Regions from separate parts of the Shewanella sp. OMA3-2 genome, predicted to be linked through region 1. Evidence: predicted binding sites of a transcription regulator. Region 1 holds the regulator's gene; each other region holds the start of a gene.
What was found. The regulator LexA, encoded in region 1, represses DNA repair genes until DNA is damaged. The targets are predictions, from matches to a motif close to TACTGTATNNNNATACAGTA.
Positions count from the first base shown of each region.

Region 1 (7,546 bases):
CCGGTACCCACCAAGAGTGGATAACATCATCGGATGTCATTAAAAAACGCACTTTACGATTAAGGGGTAATACCAAAGGTTTATCGACTTCTAACAAGTAGGTTGCACTTTTGGTTTCATTACCTTCAATTTGGGTACGTGGGGTGGATAAAATGCTATAGAACTCGACATCTTCATTAAAATAGCTGTAATGCCATTTCCACTGCGAACCGGTGATTTTAATGGTTAAGTCCGCATCTGACGGATCTTCCATAGCGATCAAGGTTTTAGTGGCTGGAATGGCCATACCAATTAGAATAACAAATGGGATCATGGTCCAAGCAATTTCTACTTTGGTACTTTCATGAAAATTTGCCGCGACAGCGCCTTTGGATTTACGGTGATAGATCATCGAGTAAATCATGATCCCAAACACCACAACACCAATAGCACAACAAATATAAAGAATGATCATATGGAGGTCATAAACCTGACCACTGATATCCGTTACACCCTTTGTCATGTTGAGGGGCATTTCTTTTGCCCCAAGTGGAGGTGCCAGTAACACCGCCATTACACAATACAACCATTGCTTCACAAGACTTCTCCTCTGCCAATTGCGAATAGCAACTACAAAGAAGAGCCACACAGTAAGTCTCTGCTCTATGTAAACTCTTCGGTTCCCAAAAAAGCTTGATGACCTCAAAGTACCTTGGTGGTTGTAAGCGTTAAGGCTTACTGATTTGTATTTATGTGCACCACGCCGGTACCTACAACTGAACTTATCAATTCTGATTTGACGCTTTTATCTGTCAGATAAAATCTAGACTGTAGCGTTTTAATTAGGTTAAAAATGTTTCAACCCTGTTAAATACATTACTTGTAGATTAAACATTGATCAAGATCACTTTTATTGCTAATTAGCTGAAAGTTTGCATAAAAAAGCCCTGTACATAGACAGGGCTCAGTAAACACGCCATTTACTATTAATGAAATGAAGTGAAATTAATTGTTTTAACAGCATTATTTTGATTTGAAATAAGCGCTTTGGTTGCCAAACTAGTGCCTAAGTGAGTGCTTACATCCTCAATCACGACACCTAATGCTCGGGCACTTTTTGCAACTAACTCTAATCGGCGACTGTCGCGCGCATCTAAAGGTTGAGTCCATGAAATAACTGCACTAGATGTACCACTGGTTAATGCTTTTTCCATTGCCCAAAGTGTTTCAATTTCGTCCTTCGCATGCACTAACAATACGCGGTCCATTCTAACCCCTGCACTAGCTAACATCTGTTTGTAATTGATATTGGCGGGGTTAATTAGCACAATCCAGCGGCCTTGTTGGCTTAATTGCGCTAATTGGCTAGCATATTGACCGAGTTCTATTTTACCGTTGGTTTCAGTTTGGAGTGTGGTGATAGGCTGCACTAAATTAATATCTGCAGTTGGCATATCTACCCATAAACCAGGATGACGCGGGGATGTACCCATTAGTTTGTTCATAACCATTCTCCATTACGAATTACACCAACTGCAAGCCCTTCAATAGTCAGGCTTTGGTAACTTAAATCTACTTCAATAGGTGCATATGCTTCATTTTCAGCATGCAAATACACGATATTGCCTTTTTTCTCAAAACGTTTCACTGTAACGTCATCTTCAACACGAGCAACAACGACTTGACCATTTCGGGCTTGCTGCATTTTATGTACGGCGAGTAAATCACCTTCTAAAATGCCGATGTTTTTCATGCTGTCACCGCGAACTCTTAATAAGAAGTCTGCGACAGGTTTAAACATATTCGGATCGACTTGATAGTATTGTTCAACATGCTCTTGCGCTAAAATAGGCTCACCTGCTGCGACTTGGCCAATCAAAGGTAAACCAGTTTCTTCTGGCTCATCTTCTTGGGTTAATCGTATACCGCGAGATGTACCCGGCATGATTTCAATAAACCCTTTTTTAGCCAAGGCTTTTAAATGCTCTTCAGCGGCATTTGCGCTTTTAAAACCTAGACGTGTAGCGATTTCTGCACGAGTAGGTGGCATACCAGTTTCAGAGATATTGTTTTTAATAAGCTCTAAAATTTCAGCTTGGCGTGGTGTTAAGGGTCTCATGTTATTTCCTGTCTTTCTATACAGTAACTGTCATTATATACAGTGTTTGTGTTTGCGCAAGTATTCACCAATTATTTTTTAATTTTATTATTGGAAATGATTTTTTTACTATATTTATCAATTGTATGTTTTACTTTATTTGTTATTGAATTTAAAAGCGCTGCTGGATGTGTACAGCATATAGTGAAAGGTAACCAGTTTCTGGTATCCTATGCGCCCATATTAAAAGGGCTTTATTGCGAATATTATTATGTCAAAACCAGATTCAATCATGCTTAGAGTGTTGCGCAGGGTCCAAAAGCTGATGGTGCAAACGATAGTTGTGCCACATGACCCATTTGCAGATCTAAACTTCGATCCAGATAAGCCCATTGTTTATGTCATGAAGACAGAGTCAATTAGCGACACTGCCGCATTAAGCGAAATGACCCAAGGCTTAGGCTTACCAAGTCCATATGCACCATTACAACTTGATGGTATGAAAGTGCCACGAGTGGTTTGTTTAGAAGGGCGAAAACCCATTATTGGTAAGCGTGAAGGTGGCGAAAAGTTTTTAAACTGTTTTACCAGTTTATTAGCTCTCCATCGTCAGCAGCCTGGGTTAGACATTCAACTAGTGCCAGTGAGTCTATACTGGGGCCGTACTCCAGGCAAAGAAGATGACACGATGAAAGCCGCTGTGCTTGAACGTGAAAGTCCAACCTGGTTACGTAAATGGTTAATGATCCTGTTTCTAGGTCGGCATAATTTTGTGCAGTTTTCTAATGCAATGTCATTACGTTATTTAGCCGATGAGCATGGGACTGATGAAGCCATTGCCCATAAATTAATTCGTGTCGCACGGGTACATTTTCGTCGTCAACGTAAAGTCATGACTGGCCCGCAACTGCCTAACCGTCAAGCGCTGTTTGCTTCGTTATTAAAGTCTGAGTCAATTAATAAGGCGATTGAAGAAGAAGCGGCAAACAAGAAGATTTCTAAACAAAAAGCGCGTGAAACTGCGATTGAATATCTGGACGAAATCGCGGCCGACTACTCAGATAGTTTAGTGCGCATTGCTGAGCGCTTTTTAACCTGGCTATGGAATAAGCTATACAGTGGTATTAACATCAAAGGTGCTGAGCAAGTTCGTCAACTGCATCATGATGGCCATGAAATTGTCTATGTGCCTTGTCATCGCAGCCACATGGACTATTTATTACTGTCTTATATTTTGTATTACCAAGGTATGGTGCCACCGCACATTGCAGCTGGTATCAACTTAAACTTCTGGCCTGCTGGCCCTATGTTCCGCCGTGGCGGCGCTTTCTTCATTCGTCGTAGTTTTAATGGCAATAAATTGTATACCGCTATTTTTCGTGAGTATTTAGATCAATTGTTCGCCAAGGGTTATGCCGTCGAGTACTTTACCGAAGGGGGTCGTTCACGCACTGGCAGATTACTTGCGCCTAAAACCGGTATGTTAGCCATGACGATTAACAGTGTGCTGCGTGGTATTGAGCGGCCAGTGACTTTGGTGCCAGTTTATCTGGGTTACGACCATGTAATGGAAGTCGCTACTTACCATAAAGAATTGAGTGGTAAGAAAAAAGAGAAGGAATCGCTTTGGCAGGTATTTGGCGCTATCCGTAAACTGGGTAATTTTGGTCAAGGTTACGTAAACTTTGGTGAACCAATTAATTTACAGAACTTTTTGAAACAACAATCTCCTGACTGGCGTGAAGAAATTGCCAAAGATCCTGACCAAAAGCCATCATGGGTCACGCCAGCGGTTAATTTACTTGCCAATCAAGTGATGACCAACATTAATGGTGCCGCGGCAGCCAGTTCAGTGACATTAACCAGTTTAGTATTATTGGCCTCAGAGCAGAATGCGTTGGAGCGTCATCAGCTTGAGCGTCAGTTAAATTTCTATTTAAAGCTATTAAAGCAAGCACCTTATTCAGACTATACATCTGTTGCTGAAGGTGATGGTCAATCTATTGTTAAGCACTGTTTATCACTCAATAAATTTACCTTAGAGAAAGATCTTCTTGGGGATATTGTCGCCATAGATCCTAACCATACAATTACTTTGAGTTATTACCGTAATAATATTATTCATATCATGATTGTACCTTCATTAATTGCCAGCTGCTTAGTGCGTTATGAAGAGTGTAACCGTGAACAAATTCTGGCAGTGGTCGAGGACTTTTATCCGCTGATGAAAGCGGAATTATTCATGGGTATTGTTGATCTTCCAGCGTATGTTGATTTAGTACTTGATCAAATGGTTGAGGAGAATCTAATCAGTGGTGATAAACGTTGTGTTGTTGTCGAGGCTAATATTACCCAGTTAGAGCTATTGGCTGAAACGGTTAGTGAAACATTACAGCGTTACGCCATTATCTTTAATTTACTGGGTATTAAACCTGAACTAGAGCGTGCAGAGCTTGAGCGAGACAGTCATTTATTGGCTCAAAGGTTAGGGGCGTTACACGGCATTACCGCACCAGAGTTTTATGATAAAAAATTGTACAACACCCTCAGCGTGAAGTTAAAAGAGCTAGGGTATTTATGCAGCCGCGAGCCATTAGATGATGTGTTCCGCATACGCGACCATGCGAATGGATTATTACGTCCTTCAGTACGACAAACCATTCAAGATAGCGTCAACGCGGAGCATTTAAATTAATGGCAAACCACATGAATGCGGCTAAAAATAGCCCCAAAAGTAAGTCCCTTATTGGTGGGGCTATGATTATTGCTGGCACAACTGTTGGTGCGGGAATGTTCTCGTTACCTGTTGTTGGGGCAGGCATGTGGTTTAGTTATTCTTTACTGATGTTGATCGGCATTTGGTTTTGTATGCTGATGTCTGGTTTACTGCTTCTTGAAGCCAATTTGCATTTCGAGCCTGGCGCCAGCTTTGATACGTTAACGCGCGATACGCTTGGCCAATTTGGTCGAATAGTCAATGGCTTATCAATTGCTTTTGTGCTGTATATTTTAACCTATGCCTATATTAGTGGTGGTGGTTCGATTGTTAATCATAGCTTGCAAGCCATTGGTATTACCTTGCCGCAAAGTCTAGCCGGATTAGTATTTGCACTTGTATTAGCGCTGATTGTGTTAATTAGTACCAAAGCGGTTGATAGAATTACCACTGTTATGCTTGGTGGTATGGTGATTACTTTCTTTTTAGCCACGGGTAATTTATTAATTGAAATACAGCCTAGCCGATTGTTCGAACCTGATGGTGAAGCGCGATATTTACCTTATATGTTAGCCGCATTGCCATTTGGCCTAGCCAGCTTTGGTTATCATGGCAATGTACCAAGCTTGGTTAAATATTATGGCAAAGATGCAAAAACCATTGTCAAAGCGATTGTGTTAGGCACAAGCATTGCCTTGGTGATATACGCCTGTTGGTTAGTGGTTACTATGGGTAATATTTCACGCGCTATGTTCGCAGATATTATTGCCCAGGGCGGTAATATGGGAGTCCTAGTGGCGGCGTTATCTGAATCCATCGCCAGTGAAAATTTATCACGCGTACTGACTTTATTTGCCAACCTGGCGGTTGCCTCATCTTTCTTAGGTGTGACTTTAGGCTTATTCGATTATCTAGCTGATTTATTTGGTTTTGATGATTCACGAACTGGTCGATTAAAGACCGCCGCAATTACGTTTATTCCGCCAACCGTATTAGGGTTACTTTTTCCTAATGGTTTTTTGATGGCCATTGGTTTTGCGGCTTTAGCTGCAACGATTTGGGCGGTTATTGTGCCAGCCCTATTGGCTTATAAAACCCGCCAGCTATACCCTAATAGCCAAAGCTTTAAAGTTCCTGGGGGCAATATGTTGATCATTATTGTGGTGTTATTTGGTGCACTAACGGCAACGTGTCACTTACTGGCCATGGCGGATATTTTACCCGTTTATCAGTAAGCTAGTTTGAGTGGATGTAAAATATTGATAACAAACGGTTTCTGTTGTTAGGTTAGCTTTTTTAATTCAAGGATGAGGTCGTGATGTCAGATATACAACCAACACAAGTTAAAGCCATTGAGCATAAAATGCTGATGGTAGGGATTATCGACTTACCGGGCAGTCTGCTGTTTGGCTTAGGCTTATATGGCGTATTTGCTGGTTTTGATGAAAACTTTTTACCTATGCTTGCTGATCAAAAGATCATCTACGCTATGCTCGCTGTAGGCGGTGTCATTATGCTTTGGGCTGGTTTAAGTATGTTTAAGCTTGCCCGTGAAAAACAGCACATTTTGGCTAAAGGCTAACAATTATTGAGATATTGATTGTTACTGAACAATATCGCTAGAGCAGCTAAGTTTATGCAAAAAAATGCGATCAAATAGATAAGTCTTAAAGGGTTTTCTGTTTGGTCGCAAAAATCACGATGATTATTAAAGTCCCAGCCAAATAGCCCCCCACCATGACGACCATATTCTTGTCGAATTGTCGCTTTTCACGCTTTATTCCATTGGCTAAAATCACCATTTTTGCGACGTAAAATAAGTTGTTCAATACATTGCTGATAACCCTGAGGGTGTTTTTGGGGATTGAGCATATCGCGATGAATATGCAATATATCGATATTGAAACTAGCCAAGTCTTGTGTCGAGGCGGCTTTGTTTTTCGCTTTCTGGTCACGACAATCCTGTCAAATAAGATAATCCCTATCAATATGAAATAATAATTAATTTTAGCGCTAAGTCAAAGCGGTAGACATTAATTGTCCCAAGGTTAATTTATGTGATTATGCTCGTTTTGGGATCTGTATTGCAATTATACAGCTGACTTTTTGTGTCTTGTTGTTAAGTCACCTCAGTTGTATTGAGTTTAGTTTAAGATTGGAATGGGTCATAGTGAGTCGATTATGGATCAACTTCAAAGTTTACGTAATGAGTTGTATCTATTTATCTAAATCTAGAGGCATATCTGCTTTTTTCGTACCACAACACTCTACACTTACTCAAAATTAATAATGTATAAAATGCTGTAAAACGGAGATGTGTGATGAACTGGCGAACCCTATTTAAACCAAGTGCAAAATATTCCATTATCGTACTGATTGTTGTCGGTGTGATTTTAGGGGTAGTTGGCTACTTTGCAACTCAACAAACCTTACATGCAACAAGTACAGATGCCTTCTGTATGTCTTGTCACAGTAACCATTCTTTAAAAGATGAAGTGTTAGCGTCAGCTCATGGCGGAGGAAATGCAGGGGTAACAGTGCAATGTCAGGATTGTCACTTACCCCATGGTCCAGTTGATTACTTGATCAAGAAAATCATCGTTTCTAAAGATTTATATGGTTTTATGGTGATTGATGATTTCAATACCCAGGCATGGTTAGATGAAAACCGTAAAGCACAAGCAGATTTAGCGCTAAAGTATTTTAAATCCAATGACTCAGCCAACTGTCGTCATTGCCATACTCGCATTTAT
Region 1 is NZ_CP090974.1:198,210-205,755, reverse strand. It holds gene coxB (cytochrome c oxidase subunit II) at 1-577, opposite strand, end outside; gene L0B17_RS00915 (cell division inhibitor SulA) at 966-1,484, opposite strand; gene lexA (transcriptional repressor LexA) at 1,481-2,098, opposite strand; gene plsB (glycerol-3-phosphate 1-O-acyltransferase PlsB) at 2,349-4,772, shown strand; gene mtr (tryptophan permease) at 4,772-6,028, shown strand; gene L0B17_RS00895 (hypothetical protein) at 6,112-6,375, shown strand; gene L0B17_RS00890 (hypothetical protein) at 6,564-6,707, opposite strand; gene L0B17_RS00885 (NapC/NirT family cytochrome c) at 7,115-7,546, shown strand, end outside.

Region 2 (7,546 bases), 590 kb from region 1:
GGCTTATTGTTGTTGGTATTGCTATGTTGGTTGGCGGCGGAATTCTGTTTGTTGATGGCGCGGTAGATCTCGCCAAAATGTTTGGTATTAGTGAAGTGATTATCGGCTTAACAATTGTGGCTATTGGCACCAGTATGCCAGAGCTAGTAACATCCGTTATGGCGGCACTCAAAGGCCAAAGTGATATTGCTATTGGCAACGTAGTGGGATCGAACATCTTTAACGTATTAGGCATATTGGGCGCAACAGCATTAATCCATCCGGTATCTGCTGAAGGCTTTAATCAAATAGACTTTATCGCCATGCTTCTCTTCGCCATTATGGTACTACCTTTTGCTTGGAGCGGACTGCGTATCGGTCGTCGCGAGGGTGCGGTATTACTAACAGGCTATCTGGGTTATACCGGCTTCTTGGTTTCTCAAGTGGTTGCTTAGCTTAAACATGTTCATCATCAGGTCTAAAAACCTCGTTTAACTCAAGTGTTGATAAACGCTTAAATTGATTTACTCACCAAAGTCACTACCTGGTGTCCTCAAAAAAACCGTCTCATTTTATAGACGGTTTTTTGATACCCTTTTCTGCTTACCGACAAAACTCACCTGTAATTGATGACATTTGTCATACCAAATCCATGACCTATGTGCCTGCCAAGTTTCACTGTTTGTCGACATAATTATCTCAGTTTCAAACCAGTCTGGTTTGGCTTATTAACATCAAAAAATGGAGATTGACATGAAAACACTACTCTTAATTGGCAGCTTAACCCTTATCAGCCACGCAAGCTTTGCTGACATAAACCAAATTGATGCCGCGGCCAACACCATGAATATTGAGCAGCTAAAGCAAATTAGTAGCCAAACTTTTGATTATGAAAAAGCTTATGCTGATTATCGCTTAGCCATAACCGCTAATATTTTGGGACAAAGACAACTTGCCAACACCCACCTAGATTCGGCCCAAGTAAACCTTGAGCAATTGATTAGCAGAGAAAACAGTGCCGATGCCAGCGCGCTGTTAGCATCAATCTATGGCATGAAAATCGCTTTTGATAGTCGTCAAGCGGCCACCTTAGGTATCAAGTCATCGCGTTTACTTACCCAAGCAGAACAACTTGATGCCACTAACCCAAGGGTTAAGTTGGTGCAAGCCATTAGCGCATTCAATACCCCATCAATATTCGGTGGCGGTATAGAAAAAGCGCAAACACTGGCTACAGAAGCCATTAGCCTTTTTGAAGCACCCTGTGAAAATATTTGCTGGGGACATGCCGAAGCCTACACATGGCGCGGGCTAGCGAAACAAGAAGATGGCGATCTGGCGGGTGCAATTTCTGACTGGCAAACCGCATTAACGGTTGATGCACAATATGGTTGGGCTAAATTTTTACTTAGCCAACAAACGGCAAAGCAGATATCAAAGTAAGAGTCATATTAAAAACCTTGTTAAATAAAGGCTTACCTATATACGCGCAATTAAGGCGCAGTTAACATATGATTAACAGCGTCTTAATTGCCTGCACGGCCTAATGATTATATTGGAATAAGCACCATGAGTTACTTTAATAACAACAGCCAAACGGCAGAACAAAGCTATGAGCAAAAAACTGCTTGGGTTTATCTGTTAAATTTAGGTTTTTATTTTATCCCGCTGTTTTTCATGCAAGGTCAATGGCTCAATATTATAGTGGCACTGTTAATATTAGTGCCTTTTATTTTCGGGTATTATTGGGCATATAACAGCAGCACCCAAAAAGCACATTATCCCATTGCCGTAATGCTAACCTGCGCGATTGTGGCAACTCCCTTTACCTCCGGCACTATTTCATTGTTCTCATTTGTGTGCTTTTTTATTGGTTTTTTCTACACATTACCCACCGCTCTTTTTGGATTTTCAGCGATTTTCTTGCTGCTATTTGCATTGAATCAAGTGGTCAATATTGAAGGCTACTATTTTGCTTTCTATGGTATGGGCATTAGCTTAGGTGTAGGTATTTTTGGCATTATTGAACAAAATCGTCAGCGTATTAAACGTCAACATCAGCGTTCACAAGACGAAATAACCCAACTGGCAACGGCATTAGAGCGTGAACGTATTGCCCGTGATTTACACGACATTATGGGCCACAATTTATCTTCCATCGCCTTAAAAGCTGAGCTTGCGACTAAGTTACTCCAGGCCAATCAAGCAGAACAAGCTCAAATACAATTAACCCAATTGGCCGACATTGCCCGTGATAGTCTTAGCCAAATTCGGCAAACTGTGTCGAATTACAAACACAAAGGCCTGCAAGCTTGTTTGCCTACATTAATACAATCTTTGCGCGATCAAGGCATGGAAGTGCATGTCGAAGGAGATACCCCATCATCAACAGAGTTGGTCGAGTCGCAATTAGCGCTCATTTTGACCGAGGCTGTTAACAATTGCCTCAAACATAGTCATGCCGAAAAGGTGAGCCTGGTTTTCGCCCAAGATGAGCATAATATTCATCTTAGTCTTAGCCAAAATACGGCCACCAAAGAGATCAACGAAGGCAATGGTTTAAAAGGCATACGTGAACGGGTAGATTTACTAAATGGCACATTTTCATATCAAATCACGCCAGTGTTTACGCTTAATATCACTCTGCCTAATACCACCCAATAAAGCGAATAACAGATCGCTATAAACATAAAAGACAGACCAAGGATAAGGATACCGGATGAAAATTTTACTCGCAGAAGACCAGGCTATGATCCGTGGCGCCTTAGTCGCATTACTTACGCTGGCAAAAGATAAATTACTTCACCCCCAGTTAGCTAATAGCTTTGAAATTATCGAAGCCGAAAATGGCGAACAAGCTTTAGCTTTGCTAAAAAAACAGCCTGTTGATTTATTACTCACCGACATAGAAATGCCGCATAAAACCGGCCTTGATTTAAGCCAATGGCTACAATCACAATCCAGTACAACCAAGGTCATTATTTTAACCACCTTTGGCCGAGCCGGTTACATCAAACGCGCATTAGAATACGGTGTAAATGGTTTTTTATTAAAAGATGCTCCGTCAGATGAGTTAATCAGTGCCATTGTCAAGGTCATGTCAGGCAAACGCGTGATTGACCCTGAGCTGGCCTTTGCCGCCATAGGTGAAATTGACCCACTAAATGGTAAAGAACGCCAAGCACTACGATTAGCCAGCGAAGGTAAAGCCACCAGCGATATTGCCAAATTACTTTTTATTGCTGAAGGTACGGTACGTAATTACTTGTCTGAAGCTATTGCCAAACTCAATGCCAGCAACCGCATTGATGCAGCCCGAATCGCCAAACAAAAAGGTTGGTTATAAATTTAAGCTAATATCTTGATATTGCCTTAGATCTAATCTCTGCTAAGATAGTAAAACATATGTATATAATCACAGTACTATGTCAGTGCTAAGCAAATTGAGTTAAGCATAACTTAGTGGAGTAAATAACGTTTGTTGCGTTTAGATTTAGTGCCCATCACCGAGCTAAAAGGTGTGGCTAAAAAAATGGCTGAAAGGCTGAATAAGCTAGGCATTAAAACAGTACAAGATGTGCTGTTTCATTTACCGCTGCGTTATGAAGACCGCACTCAAATCTACCCTATTAGCGCACTGTCATTTGGCAGCTATGGCACCATAGAAGCCGAAGTACAGTCCACGCAAATTATTCAAGGTCGTCGCAGAATGCTTATCTGCAATGTGCGTGATGACTCCGGGCCAATGACATTACGGTTTTTTAATTTTTCAATGGCACAACGTAATGGCATGCAACAAGGCGCTATGATCCGCGCCTATGGTGAAATTCGTCGTGGTAATCATCATGCTGAAATTGTTCACCCTGAATATAAAATTATCCAACCCGGTGATGACAGTAATTTAAGTGAAACCTTAACCCCTATTTATCCGACAACGGAAGGGCTAAAGCAGGCAAGCTGGATCAAGCTAACCGACCAAGCCCTATTGATGCTAAATCAAGGCGGCTTGCCTGAGCTTATTCCGGTCAATCTACAACCCAACAACCTGACATTGCCGCAAGCCCTTATTCTACTGCATCGACCAGATAAATATGTCGACCCATTTATGCTTGAACAAGGTCAGCACCCCGCCCAGCAACGTTTAGTGCAAGAAGAATTACTGGCCCATAACTTAAGCATGTTGCAGCTAAGACAAAAATCACAGCGTGATGCGGCCATTTCAATCGCTGCCAGCGGTCAATTACTCAACCCATTTTTAAAAAACCTTCCTTTTAAGCCAACAGATGCACAGCAACGCGTTGTCGCTGAAATAAGCCAAGACTTACAGCGATCACACCCTATGATGAGATTAGTGCAAGGCGATGTCGGCTCAGGCAAAACATTAGTTGCTGCCATGGCCGCGCTGCAAGCCATAGAAAATGGTTATCAAGTGGCTATGATGGCACCCACTGAGTTGTTAGCGGAGCAGCATGCGATTAATTTCGCCCAATGGTTTGAACCTTTAGGGGTAAAAGTGGGTTGGTTAGCGGGTAAAATCAAAGGCAAAGCCAGAGTGCAATCATTAGAAGACATTGCTTCGGGTGCGGCACAAATCGTTATAGGTACCCATGCGATATTTCAAGATGCGGTTCATTTTCATAAACTTGCGTTAATTATTATTGATGAACAACACAGGTTTGGGGTTCATCAACGTTTAGGTTTACGCGAAAAAGGCGTTAGCCAAGGTTTTCATCCACATCAACTCATTATGACCGCCACCCCAATACCAAGAACGTTGGCCATGACAGCCTATGCAGATTTAGACACTTCAGTGATTGATGAACTTCCCCCTGGCAGAACACCCGTTACCACGGTAGCAGTATCAGATAGTCGCCGTAATGATGTAATTGAAAGAGTTAGGCAAGCCGCACGACAAGATAATCGTCAAGCTTATTGGGTATGTACCTTAATTGAAGAGTCTGAGGTGTTAGAATGTCAGGCCGCAGAAGATACCGCAGCAGAACTCACTGAGATATTACCTGAACTCACGGTAGGCTTAGTGCATGGACGAATGAAAAGTGCAGAAAAACAACAGGTCATGGCCAAATTTAAAGCCGGTGAAATACAGCTGTTAGTCGCGACAACTGTGATTGAAGTGGGTGTTGACGTGCCTAATGCTAGCTTGATGATTATTGAAAACCCTGAACGTTTAGGGCTGGCTCAATTGCACCAACTAAGAGGACGTGTGGGCCGTGGTGCGGTGGCAAGTCATTGTGTCATGCTATATAAAGCACCATTATCACAAACCGCGACCAAACGATTAGGTGTACTACGTAATAGTAATGATGGTTTTGTTATTGCTCAAAAAGATTTAGAGATCAGAGGCCCTGGCGAAGTGTTAGGCACTAAACAAACTGGGCTCGCTGACATGAAAATTGCTGATTTAATCCGTGATCAACACCTGATCCCCAGCATTCAAAAGCTTGCTGTACATATTTATCAGCAAGTGCCCGATAATGTCGACTTAATCATTCAACGATGGCTAGGTGAACGACAGCAATACGTGCAAGCATAAGATGATTTTTTATTTATATTTTAACCATCCTATAGACATGCAAGCGTAATCTTGCACAATAGAGACAGTATTTACTTTTTCTGTTCCGTATTATCAGCTTTAAACAGCTAAGGAATTGCAATGCAGGTTAATAAAGAAGATAGAGCGACACCCACCACTGAAGCTGAAGCGAAACCCAATACCAATAACGCCATTATCGGTGGCGTTATCGTTGCACTGATAGTCGGTGCAGGTTACTTCTATATGAGTGGCGAAGACTCAACTGAATTAGAACCGGCCATGCCAACACCTATTGAGTTACCTGAACCTATGCCGATGAATCCTATCGAAGAGGCACCCATTGAAGAATCGATTACTGATGTAGATGCACCTGAATCTTCGGCATCAGATATTGTGCCTCTGGGTGAGTCACAAACACCTGAAGTGGTTGCTGAGCCTTTACCACCATTAGCGGAATCTGACGACTTTGTCGCCAAGAAAACCTTAGCCGTAGCAAACGGGATGAAAATTGAACCGCTTATTTTAAAGAAGGATATGGCGCGTCAATTTGTGGTCTTTATTGATAACTTAGCCCAAGGCGAGTTAATCCGTAAAGCCAGCCCAATGCAAGGTCCTGATAATAAGTTTACTGTAAGTGAAATAACTAACAAAACCTATTTAAATCCAGACAGCTATCACCGTTACGATTTATATGCAGATTTTATTTCTGGGCTAAATGATCAAGAATTAGCCGCCACTTATCGCGAGCTTAAGCCGTTATTTGAAGAAGCATTTATCGAGCTTGGTTACGCCAATATGAACTTTGATGAACGCATGCAACAAGCTTTTAAAATGATTGCCGATGCACCTATTATTGAAGATCCTATTGAATTAACCTCAATATCGGTTAATTACCAGTATGTTGATGCAAGGATAGAGGCGCTACCTAATGCACAAAAGCTACTGGTTAGAATGGGTCCAGAAAATACCCGTAAAATTAAAAATGCCGTAAAACGCTTACAACCTTTATTACCCCAATAACCTGCCAACTCAACCACATTTGAGTGACAGTATGCAGCAGCAGCGAAAGAACCCTTCTTTCGCTGCTTTTTTATGCCTGCATGACTGTTTAGCCTGTCATACTTTAGTGTACAATTAACCTGTTAATTTTTGTTTGATGACTCCCCATTTGTTCGCCATTAAACAAAAATGAATACTTAGATAAGGACGACTAGGCAACATAGAGGCAATGTAGTGCAGTTAGCATTTGATATTTTATCGTGGAGCGCTTGGACACCTGACTTTCAAACAAGAGAAAGTTGGTCGCTCTGGCAGGAGCCAAATCAACAAACCGCACTCAGCAAGGTATCTCCGGCACTTTCTGAAATACCTGCAATGCAAAGGCGTCGATTCAGTCGACTAACCAAAATGATGCTTACTGTTGCATTTGACTGTCAGGCCGAAAACTCCACCCGTAGCATCTTTGCTTCCCGACACGGTGAACTCAATCGCACTATAGGTCTACTGGAAGATGTGGTCGCAAAACAGCCTCTTTCCCCCACGGCCTTTAGCCAATCTGTACACAATACTGGCAGTGGCATATTTGGCATATTAAGCGCTAACAAAACCAGTTCAACGTCAATTGCCGCTGGCGCCCAAAGTTTGCCGCAAGCATTTATCGAAGCCTACGGCCAACTTGCAGAGCAACCCCAACCAGTATTATTGATCTTTGCTGATGATCCCGTGCCACCTGTGTATAACGAGTTTTTCAATGAAGTGGAATTCCCCATCGGATTCGGCTTATTACTGACAATTGCAAGTGAGCATCCACACCCACAAAGTATCGCTCAGGTTTCGATTAACAATTCCTTACCCCAAACGGCTCCCTATAGTGCCATTGGCTTAAGCCAATTAATCCATCATCTTGCGACGCAAACAGCATTACAAGGCGAAATGTGCCAATGGCATTGGACTTTAACTCCTAATGGCTAACATTAAAAATAGCGACTCAGCCTCAGCGAGCAAACTTTCTGG
Region 2 is NZ_CP090974.1:792,795-800,340, reverse strand. It holds gene L0B17_RS03635 (calcium/sodium antiporter) at 1-434, shown strand, start outside; gene L0B17_RS03630 (hypothetical protein) at 733-1,422, shown strand; gene L0B17_RS03625 (sensor histidine kinase) at 1,549-2,643, shown strand; gene L0B17_RS03620 (response regulator transcription factor) at 2,699-3,325, shown strand; gene recG (ATP-dependent DNA helicase RecG) at 3,458-5,533, shown strand; gene L0B17_RS03610 (DUF3014 domain-containing protein) at 5,654-6,553, shown strand; gene L0B17_RS03605 (beta-ketoacyl synthase chain length factor) at 6,767-7,504, shown strand; gene L0B17_RS03600 (lysophospholipid acyltransferase family protein) at 7,497-7,546, shown strand, end outside.
Region 2: the regulator LexA is predicted to act here: its motif matches at 3,383-3,402, upstream of recG (ATP-dependent DNA helicase RecG).

Region 3 (7,546 bases), 680 kb from region 1:
AGGACTTTTTTATTTCAATAGAATGCTGCGTGTCGGTGAGTAAATGCCATGCTGAACCTACATCGATAAACTTCACGTATATTCTTTGCTATGAGCGAAGCTGCATACTTCCAAACAAAACTTTGGGGCAAAACCAAATCAGTGTTTTAAAATAATCTTATTCGACACTATCTTTAAAACTAGTAGGTTAAGAAAATACTGGAAAGGTTCATTATGGTAGTTTGCGAACAGACCATCCGACTCAGGGATGGATATGTCGGTTCAGTGACAAGGAACCTGTTGTTAAATGACATAAATCGCGGACAAAAAAAAGCCTACTCATCAGAGTAGGCAGACATGGTGCAAGTATCCCGTTGGGGAACGGAAAACGAGTATCACTTGGGGATGTGATAAGGGAACAAATCAAATTGATCTATTACCCGAGTCTAAACGTCAACAAGACGAAAAAGGGTTGTGAACAGTCAAACGGAAATAAGCTGAACGATTTTAAAACTTCATGGCGAAAAAACCGCCGCGCAAAGCCTCTGGATTAATCCAAGTGTTTTGCCAAAATATCTTGCCATTGCCTAAATAAGACATCATAAATTCTCCAAATTAAAGTTGTATAAACCTAGTAGTGGTTCTGATCCGTGGAACTAACCTTTCTCAATCCATTGAGACAACTTTCTTTCACTCGATTCCTTGGAGATAACATCCTTCCTGGATTTACTAGCATTGACGGTGTCTTGCTTGCCGACGAAGAGAATTATACAAAACCGTAATTAAATTACAAGACTTATTTGATATAAATCACAAAAAACCTTTATTTGGTAACAACATTACCAAACAAAGGTGTTAACAAACACAGATCAAACCATTAACATCAGGCTAGATGACTGTTTTACAACAACAAATAATAAATAAACTAACCAACAGTAAACTGTAATAAAGCAACCAAAGGTTGTGCTGTTGGTTTGCCGTATAACGGATCGCCCTCAGTCGCACTTCCGGCAATATCAATATGGGTATAGCTTAAAGGTTGAGGGCTTTTTAAATGGTGAGTATCTAAGCCTGAGGCTTTCAATAAAAATGCAGCCGGGTATTGATGACCACGTGCGGTTACTGATGACGGGCCATTATTTGACGATATAACATCAGCCGCGCCATTTTTATCAGCAACCTTATCAAAATCTTCAGGGCGTAAATATGACACCTCAAAGGGTTCAGCCCATTGCTGGCCAATTTGTTGCAGTGTTGCCGCCACGCCTTGCTGCTTAGCTACCGCATTTTCCACTAGCGCGGTATAGCTGCCATAGGCACGCACAACATGACCAGTTAAGGTCGCCACTGAATATAATGATGGCGCGACTGACTGCGTTGCTTGAATGCGTAAATGCGACAGCAAATCAGCTAATACCAATCGCCCTTCAGCATCGGTATTACCAATACGTACCCGCACACCGGCATGGCTGGTAATAATCTCATCAGTAACAAAGGCTTCACTGCCAATGCTGTTACGTACTAACCCAAGCTCAGCAATCACTCTCACCCCTTTAGGTTTAAGTATTGATAAAGTTTTCATTAATCCCGCAACGGCCGCAGCACCGCCTTTATCGCGGCTCATACCCGCCATGCCGCCGGCGATTTTAATGTCTGCTCCGCCAGTGTCATACACCACACCTTTACCGGCAAATAAAAGCGTGCGTGTAATGTCACCTTCACCGGTATAAGCCACTTTCACTACCCGTGGATGATGGCGCGCCACATCAAACGAGCTGCGCCCCACAGCACTTAGCAATGGGTAATCTTTTATTAAAGTCGCTTTATCTTCTATTACTGCAACGTCAAGGCCGCTGTCTTTAAAAGAGGCGACACAGTAATCGGCAAAGTTAATCGCACTCATGCGCTCAGGCTCGGTACCACATAAATCACGCGCCAATACCCTTCCCGCTTCTAATGCATTTAACAGATCGCTTTTAGGTGAACTTGTCATTAACCCCATAGCGGTTAATGCTGGTGACAGCGAATTTGCTTCACGGGTTTCCAGTGGTTGCCACAATGTTTGACCACAAGCCAGTGCTGCCACTTCAGTTGCAAAACTAAAACGAGGGTCTTGTGACGACGCCACGATTAATAAAGGCTTAGTTGCCCCTGCATCTTTAGCAATACTGATCCCTTCTTTTGCCGCTTTGGCATAAATGCGCACATCGGCATAGTCGTCATCACCCGTTACTGGGGCAATAATCAATCGACCACCAGCCAACCCTGGCGCAAACAGTAATGTGGCTTGTTTACCCACGCGGTGATCAATTTGCTTAGCATGCTCTGCTAATAAACTAATCTCTTGCTGGGTAACATCGGTCAGATTAGGTGTGACGACGATGACGGCATCAAAACCTTCACCTTCAAATATGGCCTGGTCGTTATTTACATCTATTATTGGCACCTGAAACATGATTTTCCCTTATGCTTTGTTGACGATTATTTTTGCATGCTGAACATCGAATTAACATTGCGCATTAATGTTATTAGTCATTCTTGAGTGAATTTTTATTTACACAAGAACGTGTCTACGGCAAAGAAAAACCACTGTATCACAATGGCAATTGTGCAGCCTATGGTAGAATAATGGCATATTTTATCCTGATTGAGGACGTTTCGTGACAGCATTAAATCAATTATATCCACAACCTCTTTGGCAATGGTTCGAACAAATTTGTGCTATTCCCCATCCTTCTAAGCATGAACAAGCGTTATCAAGCCACATTCAACAATGGGCAAAAGGCAAAGGCCTTAGCGTTGTTGAAGACAAAGTAGGCAACCTCATTATTCGTAAGCCAGCCACTGCGGGTATGGAAGATCGCAAAATTGTTGTGTTGCAAGCTCATATCGATATGGTGCCACAAAAAAATGCAGATAAAGTGCATGACTTTGAAAAAGATCCTATCGAAGCCTATGTAGATGGCGAATGGGTTAAAGCAAAAGGGACAACATTAGGTTCAGATAATGGCATTGGCATGGCTTCGGCTTTAGCCGTGTTAGGCAGCGATGACATTAAGCATGGTCCATTAGAAGTCTTGTTGACCATTGATGAAGAAGCTGGCATGACTGGCGCTTTTGGGTTAGAAGCCGGTTATTTAGACGCAGAGATTTTGATCAATACCGACTCTGAACAAGAAGGTGAGATTTACATGGGGTGTGCTGGCGGTGTTGACGCCCAGATATCTGTGCCACTTTCATGGCAAGCACCTGAGCTGAGTAATCAATCTTTTAAACTGACCTTGTCAGGCATTAAAGGTGGTCACTCTGGGGTAAATATTCATCTTGGTCGCGGTAACGCAAATAAGCTACTGGCGCGTTTTCTGTTTAAATACAGTGATGAATTAGCCCTAGAACTGGTTAACTTTACCGGTGGTTCATTACGTAATGCCATTCCGCGTGAAGCGAATATCAGCTTTATGTTACCTGCGGAAAATGTTGATGGATTAAAAACAGCAATTAGCACATTCCAGGCTGTGGTACGTGAAGAGTTAGCCATTGCCGACCCAAGCATGTTATTAACCTTAGAAGCCATTGATGCACCCAGTAAAGTAATGGGTGAAGATGCGCAAAACAGCTTAATCGACTTATTATATGCTTGCCCTAATGGGGTAATGCGGATGAGTGATGAAGTGGCTGGTGTGACCGAAACATCATTAAATGTCGGTGTGATAAGTACTGAACAAGAAAGCGTAGAAATTTTATGTTTAATTCGCTCGCTTATCGACTCTGGCCGTGATGAAGTGCAAGGCATGTTAAATGCCCTAGCCAATCTTGCGGGTGCCAGTATTGAATTTAGCGGTGCTTACCCAGGCTGGAAGCCGGATAACAGCTCACCGGTTATGGCTATTGTGCGTGATACCTATAACGACATTTACAAAAAAGACCCCACCATTATGGTTATTCATGCAGGTCTTGAATGTGGTTTATTTAAAGAGCCCTACCCAACTATGGACATGGTCTCAATTGGCCCCACCATTCGTTATCCGCACAGCCCAGATGAAATGGTTAATATTGAAACGGTAGGTCAATACTGGCAGTTATTATTAGCCGTATTAGAACGTATTCCAGCCAAAGCTTAATGCTATGTAAGGCGTTAAGCCAATCAGAATAAGCGCTTAAAACTGCAAATCGAGTTGGGCAACCGACTTAGTTTGCAGTTTTTTTTCACCTAATTCTGCCAGACCAACACTTACCCCAATCAGTCTAATGCCACGTTCATTACTTCTGGTCAGTGCTTGTTGTAACAATTGATAAAACAGCTTTACCGATATTTCATCGCTGCGTTGCTCGATGGTGGTTTGTTTAAAATCGTTAAATTTGATTTTCACCACTTGCTTGTTGATTAAGCGATCTTTTGCGCTGCGGCTCACCTGGCTATCAAGCTCTTGAATAAGTTGTGGTAATACTTGATGGCATTGAGCTAGCGTAAAGATATCTTGCGCTAATGTTGTTTCAACGCCAACGGATTTACGCACTCTATTATTGCTAATAGACCTTGGATCGATGCCATTTGATCGCTCAATTAATACCGCACCAAACTTACCAAAACTTTCGAGTAACTTTACCTTAGGATACTGCTGCACATCGGCGCAGGTCTCTAACCCCAATAGCGACAATTTTTGTGCGGTGACTTTTCCTACACCCGGAATTTTCTTTAACGCTAGTGTGCGCACAAACTCAGGAATGTCATCAGGGGTAATCACATATTGGCCATTAGGTTTATTTAAATCAGAGGCTATTTTGGCTAAAAACTTAATTGGCGCGACACCGGCTGATGCCGTTAGCCCTGTTTCTAACTCAATATCTCGGCGAATAGCTTGGGCTATTAAGGTTGCACTGCCATGGTATTGCTGACAGTCGCTGACATCAAGAAAAGCCTCATCTAATGATAATGGCTCAATTAAATCACTGTAACGATTAAATATTTGTCTTATTTGCAGTGAGACATCTTTATAAACTTGCATTCTCCCAGGCACCAAGACTAAATGAGGGCACAGCTTTAATGCTTGATAACTCGACATAGCTGAACGCACCCCAAATTTACGTGCAGCATAGTTACAAGTACTGATAACACCACGGCGATCGCTACGCCCGCCAACCGCAATCGCTTTATCGCGTAATTCAGGAAAATCACGCATCTCAACCGCAGCAAAATAACAGTCCATGTCGATATGAATAATTTTGCGCATTGCTTACGCCATCATCATTAGTAAGGTTGCTCATAATACTGTATATAAAAACAGTATTCAACATAGCAAATTATAAACATGACGCGATAAAAGTCAGCATGAAATCAGTTGTATGTTATCTATAAGTATCTATGATGATGAATCAATTAGTTATAGGTTATTTACAAGGAAAGTGAACACATGCATGTACCCGAAAAATGGCAGATGAACAGCTCAACGGATATGCATCAGTTTATCGCACAACATGGCTTTGCGGTTGTTGTGTCATCTAATTTAGAAGCCTCACACATTCCGCTAATATTAAAAGCAGAGGAAGGTGAACACGGAGTACTTTACGGCCATTTAGCACGCAGTAATCCACACTGGCAAGATATTATAGACAGCACAGTACTGTGTATTTTCAATGGCCCTCATGCCTATATTTCGCCAACCTGGTATCACGCCTTCCCTGCTGTACCAACCTGGAATTACAGTGTGGTTCATGCCAAAGGCGCAGTTGAACTCACCGACGATGAAACCACATTGGCGATATTAGAAACCACAATCCAAAAGTATGAGCCCAGTTTATTAACCCCCACCCCTGAAAACTGTGAAGGTTTTATCCCTAAGCAATTTCAAGATAAATTAGCCAAAGGCATTGTAGGGTTTAAAATTGTAATCACTGAATTACAGGGTAAACAAAAGCTTGGCCAGCATAGAAGCTCACTCGATCAAAAAGGGGTCGTTGAAGGGCTATCAAAATCGCCAGGCATAGATGAGCAACAGTTGCTGAAGTACATGATCAATCAAAATATTGCGCTAGGTTAAAAGTGAGCACTTTATCTAGCGACTATTGAGCTAAACAGCATGATTTAACTGTGCAACTTATCGACCTGGTTCAAAGGCATCATACCTAGGCAACTGGGCATCTAAATCTTCCCAGTTTGCTTTGGATGAGACAAAGTTGTGCGAGATGGGTCTCTCAGATATATCAGTATCCAGAATGCCAAGCCTAATTCTATAACGTTGTGGGTCTTGCTCGTTTGAACTATAAACCGGTGAGCCACAATGGCTGCAAAAATGCCTATTTCGACCTGGCTTAAATGAAAATATACTTAAGCTATTTTTACCCGATACGATTTCAAAATCAGCCGCGTTAATGAAGCCATTTGTAGCAAAGGCAGTCCCACTATTTTTTCGACATAAAGAACAATGACAATGAATAATGTCACTTATTTCACCCTTTATGGTTATTTTGACTTCACCGCATAAACATTTACCCTGGTACATAATTGGCATTCACCCTATTTGTGCAAACATTTAAAATACTGATTCAGCGTTATAAAACTAGATGCTATCAAACTAAAACCGAAAATACCTATATGGTTCGCTTAATAATGATGTTCAGCATGCTCCACATTTGTGACCGCTAGTGAGTCTTTTGATTACGGTTATCTTCACTGTCATAACACACTTGGCGACTATCAATCGTCACCTTAATACTGAGCAGTTTTGCTTGAATGAGCTTACTGAGCGTATCGCGTTCAACCGATGCCATAAAGCGGTTGAGGCTATAAGGCGTATCGAAGACACATATCACCTGTAAGCTTTTAGGAAAATCGCTGTAATTAACAATATGGGTTAACCATTGGAAACCACTGTATTCATTTAACGCAATTTCACACACCTGAGTTAACACTTGTCGAATTTGATTGTCTATTTTTTTATCTGTTTTACGCATATATCACAGTGTTCCAAAATTCAAATAGCAGCTAGAAAGCGGGGTAAATTAGCCAGTGTAGCAAAGTTCACTGATACGATTTAACATAAAAAAGCCCAATCCCTTACGGGGCTGGGCCTTAAATCAAAAAACGACCTTATTAATAATAATTAAGCCGCTTTAGTCAATTAATTACATCTTAGTTTGCAGGTAATTCTGTAAACCAACACGCTCAATTAGGCGTAATTGTTTTTCTAACCAGTACATATGATCAGATTCAGTATCATCCAATAAGACTTCTAAAATCTCACGGGTTTGGTAATCGCCTTTCTCTTCACATAGCTTGATCACTTTACGTAAATCATCAGCCACTTTATATTCATACTGCAAATCGTTGTTGAGCATTTCTGGTACATCTTTACCGATATTTAATGCTTCACGGCTAGCAACATCTGGGGTGCCTTCTAAAAACAGAATGCGCTGAACCAATTTAGCTGCATGGACTTTTTCGTCATCAGATTCATGTAATATGCGGGTATACAGTTCGTCAAACCCCCAATCTTCATACATATGAGCATGCACAAAATATTGGTCCATTGCTGATAACTCACCGGTTAACAAACTGTTTAGTGCGTCA
Region 3 is NZ_CP090974.1:3,609,614-3,617,159, forward strand. It holds gene L0B17_RS15915 (M17 family metallopeptidase) at 905-2,434, opposite strand; gene L0B17_RS15920 (aminoacyl-histidine dipeptidase) at 2,640-4,100, shown strand; gene dinB (DNA polymerase IV) at 4,137-5,210, opposite strand; gene L0B17_RS15930 (FMN-binding negative transcriptional regulator) at 5,391-6,017, shown strand; gene L0B17_RS15935 (GFA family protein) at 6,075-6,479, opposite strand; gene L0B17_RS15940 (Fis family transcriptional regulator) at 6,619-6,930, opposite strand; gene bfr (bacterioferritin) at 7,102-7,546, opposite strand, start outside.
Region 3: the regulator LexA is predicted to act here: its motif matches at 5,247-5,266, upstream of dinB (DNA polymerase IV).

Region 4 (7,546 bases), 1.5 Mb from region 1:
GACTGTAATAGGCTTGGCCTGGGTTAAGGCTAAATGTTGATTGTCAAAAAGTTGATTGTTAACGGTTATATTAGCCTGTGTAGATAAGGTTTTTCTATCAATTGACTGAAACAACTCATCATCAACAAAGCCGAGTGAAATACTGCCTTTAATTGCACCAGCAAGCGGCGCTACGTCAATTTTCACACCTGATAAATTGGCATTTACAGTTACGGCATCGTTACGCCAGAATACCGTTTTGGGTTGCAGTAATTGCTTAAACTGTGGGTCAATAGACAAATGCAGCACAAATAAATCTTCTTTAGCTTGCCATGCTACTTTTACAATATTACCGATAGGCATTTTTTTGTAATAGATGGGCGCGCCTTCACTTAAGCCTGCGCCATCTTGACTAATCACAGTCAGTTTGAGCTTTTTTTGTTCTGCAAATAATTGCTGCGCTGTATCGATACTATTATAGATGGTAAATGAGCTACCTGACTTGGCAGTTTCCTTAGCATGGCTGGGGATTAATGTTACCGCCCCTTTAAGGAGGGTGGTTAAATCTCGTGTTTCAAATTTAACCCCACCTAAGGATGCATCTAATTTGATTGCTTGCTCGCTCACAAAATAACTGCCTTGAGTGATAAGTGATTTAAATTCAGGATAAATTTCAGCCTGATACTTAACCGAACTAAAATCTTCGGTTAATTGGGTTGAAATAATTGTACCTATTGGCAGCTGTTTATATCTGACCTGGGCACCAATACTCATACCTGTGTGCGTATCTGAAGTTAAGTTTATTAATAACTTTTGCTGTTGAAGCAGATCAGGGGCTTGAGTCTCAAGCGGATAACTTGATGGTATTGCCGCAGAGGAAGTACCGGGTAAAATATTAATCACATTACCTGTAACTAAGCGTGATAGATTTTTAACGCCTGCAAGAGAAATATCAGCTCCAGCGATCCAAAATCGAGAATCGGCGGCTAATAATGAGCTATATTGCAACTCAATTGCTGCCTGTAATGTGACTCCAGTATCAGTTAAAGCCCGTTTTTCAACTTTACCAACCGTAATGCCTCTGTAAACTAGACTGGCGTTCTCGCCAATATCTTCAGCATGCTGGATGTGTAAATTAAACACTAAACCGCCATTAGCATGTTCTTCATCTTTGAATAGGTTAAAAATATCACCATTTTTAGCTTGAGTGACTTCACTGCCAGTATTAAAGCTAATGCCGCCCGCTAAAATTGAAGCAAGGCTTTCGGTGTTTATTTTGACTCCTGATAATGAAGCATCAATACTGAGTCCTGAAGCATTCCAAAAGCGAGAGTCTGAATGGACTAAATGTGCATATTGTTCCTGAATAAAGGCGCTAATAATGACATTTTCGCTACCTGATAATCGATAACCTACAATACTACCAACAGGTATTTGCCGATAAAAAATAGATGAACCTACATCAATAGAACCTAATTTATCGGTATGGAGCTCAATAATCATGCCTTCGCTGCCAGGCGTAATTGCAGGTGCTTCTCGTTGTGCTTCAAAATTAGTGCGTGATTTACCATCACCAGGTTGAATAGCAATGTAATTGCCCGAAAATAGTGTTTCAAGCCCTTCAACACCAGTAATACTTGCTTTGGGTTTAACTAACCAAAACTGGGTGTTTTTGTTCAAAAAAGGATCTGCTCGATAATCCATAATGACTTTTACATTAACGCCTTTAAGATCTTCATCAATGCTGACATCGGTGACTTTACCGACGGCTAACCCTTGATATTTAACCAAGGTTTTACCTATATCAATACCTGCGGCACTCGGGAAGTGAATGTTTATTTCAACACCTGATTCTTTAATGCTTTTAATGCCCAGCCAAGCGCCAAGGATTAAAGCAACAATAGGGAGTAACCAGATTGGAGAAAATAGTTTTTTCTTTACAACTTTCGGCGATTCAATTTGCGTCATTATGAGTTTCCAAACGGTCCCAAAGTAAGCGAGTGTCCAGCACTTTTGCTGCGAGTTGTGTCAGTAATATTACCAATGCGAATGCCGTTGCCGCGGGGGCGGGTTTGGCATCTAATAGCTGTCCCATATTCACTAATGCGACAGTGAGTGAAATAACAAATAGGTCTAACATTGACCAGCGACCAATCCATTCAATAATGTGAAAACCGATCATCATTTTTCGTTTTGAAATCGGTATATTAAAACTGATGGCACTTAAATACAGTCCTAATCCGAATATTTTAAGCCAAGGTACAAGAATACTGGCAGTAAAAACAATAATGGCAATCGGATAAAGACCTAGATGCACAAGGTGAGTAATACCGCTGAATATTGTGTCGTTAGTCACTACACCACGATTAGTTAATAGGGTGATTGGGTAAATGTTCGCTAAGATCAGCAAAATGGTTGCCGTAACTAATAAAGCCCAACTTTGTTGGATGCTAGCATAATTACGGGGGCTGAGTCGTGAATGGCAGCGGCTACAGTTTTGTTCAGTTGTTGGATTTACCTTTTTACACACTAGACATAAACACACCCCCATTTTCTGGCCCTGAGGCGCTAATGAGGTTAATTGATTATCTGGTTCAAGTTCTGCTTGAGGTAAGGGGGTCGGAGTGACTTGATTAATATCAGTCATTTACAAACTCCCACATATGTTCAAGATTATATTCACGCTGTAAAAATAGAATTGATAAAAATAATAATGAAAAGCTTAATGTTCCCATTCCAAAGTAAACATCAGAAAAATCAGACAGTTGAAATGCAGATACTAAAAAACTAATCACATAAATTTCGAGCATAGTCAGTTGAGAAAGTAGGCCATGATTTTTGAGGAGAATGCGGAACGTTTGCTGCCAAAAAGAAGAGGTTAAATTAAATTTTACGATCAACACTTGTAATAGAATTGATAAGACTAATAATGCAGGAGCGGCAACTGCAGAGGCTATCACAGCCAAACCTACGATCCAGTATCCCTGTCCCCATACAGCTATAGCGGATTCAAAAACAGTAGTGGTACGAATGCTGCCTAAAAAGTTAATTTCCAGTACAGGTAATAAGTTAGCAGGCAAAAATAAAATGAGTGAGGTAATACATAAAGCTAAAAGACCGTTGATAGAGAAATAAGGCGTGTCATAAAGCGCAGTATCGCAGCGCGGGCACAGCGCCCTAACATTTGAAGGCAATGCGCGTTTACGGATAACTAAATCGCATGAGCGACAAAGTATGACTGCTTTATATAGCTTAGGCTCTGGCATTATATTTATTATTTAACGTTTCCTCACGAGTAAGTGGCTTATATTATACGACATTTAAAGATTTAATGAGTAATATCGAACAAAACTATAAAACAAGTCAATTATTCTGTAGGTGACTATTGCGTATTACCCTTTAACTATGTCAATCTTGGTACTGTATATAAAAACAGTGGAGATATGCTCATGGCAGTGATTACCCAATTTGTCGTGGTAAGAGAAGGGGTTGAAAAAATGACTTTCACATCGAAGAAAGAAGCTGATGCTTACGACAAAATGCTTGATGTCGTCGATAATTTAGTGCCATTTTTAGCCGCTTCTGATGCTAAGTTAGATGACAGTACTTGTGAACAACTCGCTTTCTATTTAGCGAACAATAAAGATGAATTAGCTAATTTACTTCGTGGTGTTGTTAAAGCGACTTCCCCAGCAGAAACTAAGCCAAAGAAAAAGAGCGTTAAACAAGATTAATTTCAAATAGTAAAAACTACTGCTAACCTATGCGCTAAGTTAGTTAAAGTAGTATTTTGGGATCAAGGAATTACAATGAAAGTTGAGTTTTACCAAACGTTAACTCGTCAAGTTGAAGCCTTAATGGCAGGTGAGGATGATATTGTTGCTGCAATGGCAAATTTTTCAGCATTAATAAATGATAATCTGGATGATTTAAACTGGGCAGGCTTTTATATCACTAAAGGTGAACAACTCGTGCTTGGCCCGTTTCAAGGTAAAGTAGCCTGCACAAGAATACCCTTGGGCAAAGGAGTTTGTGGTACGGCAGCTGCACTAAATCAGACCCAAAGAGTTGCAGATGTGCATCAGTTTGAAGGCCATATAGCCTGTGACTCTGCCAGTAATTCAGAAATCGTTGTACCCGTTCGTCAAAATGGTAAGGTTATAGCGGTACTTGATATAGACAGTCCATTACTCAATCGTTTTGACCAAGATGATCAAGATGGGATTGAATTACTGGTAAAACAGTTTGAAACTTGCCTATTTGATTAAATAGCAGACAAAAAATAGTAAATGATTGTCGCAATCGCTGCCGTGAGCTTTATAATAGCCTGCTTGTGCTTTCACATATCAGTGAAAAGCCAAATAGAGGCTAGTGTAAATAGCTGAAAATTTGTTAGAGTTTGTTTCAGAGGCTTTAGCACAACGGCTGTTAGTGCTAATTTGTAGGTTAAGTGTCAGTAAACTGAAATACTTAGCAAAAGATGAACGACTACAGGCTTATTAATATCTGCCGATTTAGTCCCCTTATTTAACGTGGAAGTAAAAATGGAATCAACAGACAAGTTGACCGACACCAACGCAATTTTAGCGTTTTTATATGAAACCTTTCCAGCATGTTTTATTGCAGAAGGCGACACAAAGCCATTAAAAATTGGTTTATTTCAAGATTTGGCTGAACGGTTAGCTGATGATTCTAGAGTCAGTAAAACACAACTTCGTGTTGCTTTACGTCGTTACACTAGCAGCTGGAGATACCTTAAAGGTGTTAAAGTTGGGGTGCAACGCGTTGATTTAGACGGCAACGAATGTGGTGCTTTAGAGCAAGAGCATATTGATCATGCTCAAGCCACGTTGAAAGAAAGCCAAGATAAAGCCAAAGCAAAGCGTCAAGCTCAAGCACCTAAGCCTGCAGCAAAAAAGCCTGCTAAAAAAGTGGCCCCTAAAGCTCGTCCAGAGGCTAAAAAGGAACGTCCAGCTAAAGTGGCTGCGCCGGTTGTTCATCTAGTACCTGCGAAAATGGAAGATTTATCCACCAATCAACGTGTAAACGTTAAGTTAGGTGCATCTCCAGTTGCTGGAACGATTACCGATATTAAGAAAGAAGATGTTCATGTTCAGTTAGATTCTGGCTTGAGCATCAAAGTACGTGTAGCCCACATACTATTATAAAATTTAAAGGAGTAACTTGTTGATGCGAAAACTTACATTGGCCGCGTCAATTGCTTGTGCATTCGTCGGATTTTCTGCATGGGCAATTTCACCAACGATTCAAATCAGCGAGTTACCCAAACTAGCCCAAGAGCCTCAACATCAGGCAGCGAGTAAACGAGTGACAAACTTGTTCACCCGTGCGCATTACCATCGTTTTGACCTGGATGATGCTTTTTCAGAACAAATATACTTACGATTCTTAGAGCAACTCGATTATCGTCGTAATGTATTGACTCAAGCAGATATTAATAATTTTGATCAATATAAAAGCCAGTTTGATGACATGGTAAAAGCCGGCGACATTTCGCCAGCATATAAGATGTTTGATTTATTACAGACTCGCCGTTACGAGCGTTTTGCTTATGCGTTAACTCTTTTACAAACAGAATTCGACTTTACTAAAGAAGGTGATGCTTATGAATTCGATCGTAAAGATGCAGTATGGCCAAAAGATGAAGCTGAACTGAATGAGTTATGGCGTCAACGTGTCAAATATGATGCGTTAAATCTTAAGTTAACGGGCAAAAAATGGGATGAGATTGTTGAAATCTTAACCAAGCGATACGACAATGCAATTAAACGTCTAAGCCAAACTAATAGCGAAGATGTTTTTCAAACTGTTATGAATGCGTTTGCTAGAACCGTTGAACCACACACTAGTTATTTGTCACCACGCAATGCTGAACGCTTCCAAATGGAAATGAATCTAAGCCTTGAGGGAATTGGTGCCGTTTTACAAATGGACGATGACTACACTGTGATTAAGAGTCTAGTTGCCGGTGGCCCAGCAGCATTAAGTGAAAAGCTGTCACCCGAAGATAAAATTGTTGGTGTTGGCCAGAAAGATAAAGAGATTGTCGATGTTATCGGTTGGCGTTTAGACGATGTAGTCGAACTCATCAAAGGCCCTAAGGGCAGTGAGGTTGTGCTGCAAATATTGCCTAAAAAAGGTGGCGCCAATGCAAAGCCTTTTGATGTGACCATTATTCGAGACAAAATTCGTTTAGAAGATCGTGCAGCCAATTCTAAAGTGATTGAGCCAACCGAAGGTGAGTTTGCTCATCGTAAGGTAGGCGTTATTCAAATCCCTGGTTTTTATATGAACCTATCTGAAGATGTTGCTAAAGAATTAGCAACATTGAAAGAGGCTCAAGTCGAAGGTGTGATTATTGACTTACGCGGTAATGGCGGTGGAGCACTCACTGAAGCAACATTACTTACTGGGTTGTTTATCGATACAGGACCTGTTGTCCAAATTCGTGATGCAAACGGTCGAGTAAACCAAAATAGTGACAATGATGGTCAAAATACTTATAACGGCCCGCTATCAGTTATGGTTGACCGCTATAGTGCATCTGCATCAGAAATTTTCGCCGCAGCGTTACAAGATTATGAACGTGCGCTGATTGTTGGTGAGTCTACCTTTGGTAAAGGCACGGTTCAACAGCATAAAAGCCTAGGTCGTATCTATGATATGTATGATAAGCCTATCGGTCATGTGCAGTACACTATTGCTAAGTTTTATCGTATTAATGGTGGCAGCACTCAACTTAAGGGGGTCACGCCTGATATTTTGTTCCCCAGTGCTTTAGATGCTGGCGAGTATGGTGAGTCTGAAGAGAAAAATGCTTTGCCTTGGGATAAGGTGCCAGTAGCGCAATACGGTACATTAGGATACATATTCCCGCAGTTAGTTACCCAACTGGATACTAAGCACAAGCAACGAATTAGCACTGATGTCGAGTTTGGTTATATTTATGAAGATATTGCAGAGTTTAAAAAGCATCATAAAGATAAGACCATTTCGTTAGTTGAAAGTGAGCGGATTAAGTCACGTGAAGACGACGATAAACGTGCATTAGACAGGACAAATAAGCGAAGAGCTAGTGATGGCTTAGCGGTTGTTAAGTCTTTAGATGATATCGAAGACGACAAAGATGCTAAAGTGCCAGATCCATTTCTAGATGAAACAGCGTTAATTATGCTGGATATGGTAGACGCTAAAAAGATTGCTAAAGCGCCAACTCTTTAAGTTAAAAGATACATTAAAAACGCGCATTTGCGCGTTTTTTGTTATAAAAATATAAATTATGCAAGGGAATATGATGTCTGAAACTCAGGTTAAGCATTTAAAAGATTATACCGCACCGACTTTTACTATAAGTCATATCGATCTGAATGTGATTTTAGATGGTGAAAATACTAAGGTCATAGCACTGAGTAAGATCTCCCGAACTAGCTCACACCAATTAGATTTAATATTGGATGGTGAACAACTTAATCTGGTTTCAGTTAAATTAAATGGCAAAGCATGTGAGTATCGCCAAACTGAAAGCCAATTAGTGATTGTGACTAAT
Region 4 is NZ_CP090974.1:2,770,808-2,778,353, reverse strand. It holds gene L0B17_RS12300 (PqiB family protein) at 1-1,947, opposite strand, end outside; gene L0B17_RS12295 (paraquat-inducible protein A) at 1,934-2,530, opposite strand; gene L0B17_RS12290 (paraquat-inducible protein A) at 2,619-3,245, opposite strand; gene L0B17_RS12285 (YebG family protein) at 3,429-3,713, shown strand; gene L0B17_RS12280 (GAF domain-containing protein) at 3,789-4,247, shown strand; gene proQ (RNA chaperone ProQ) at 4,524-5,147, shown strand; gene prc (carboxy terminal-processing peptidase) at 5,170-7,221, shown strand; gene pepN (aminopeptidase N) at 7,295-7,546, shown strand, end outside.
Region 4: the regulator LexA is predicted to act here: its motif matches at 3,398-3,417, upstream of L0B17_RS12285 (YebG family protein).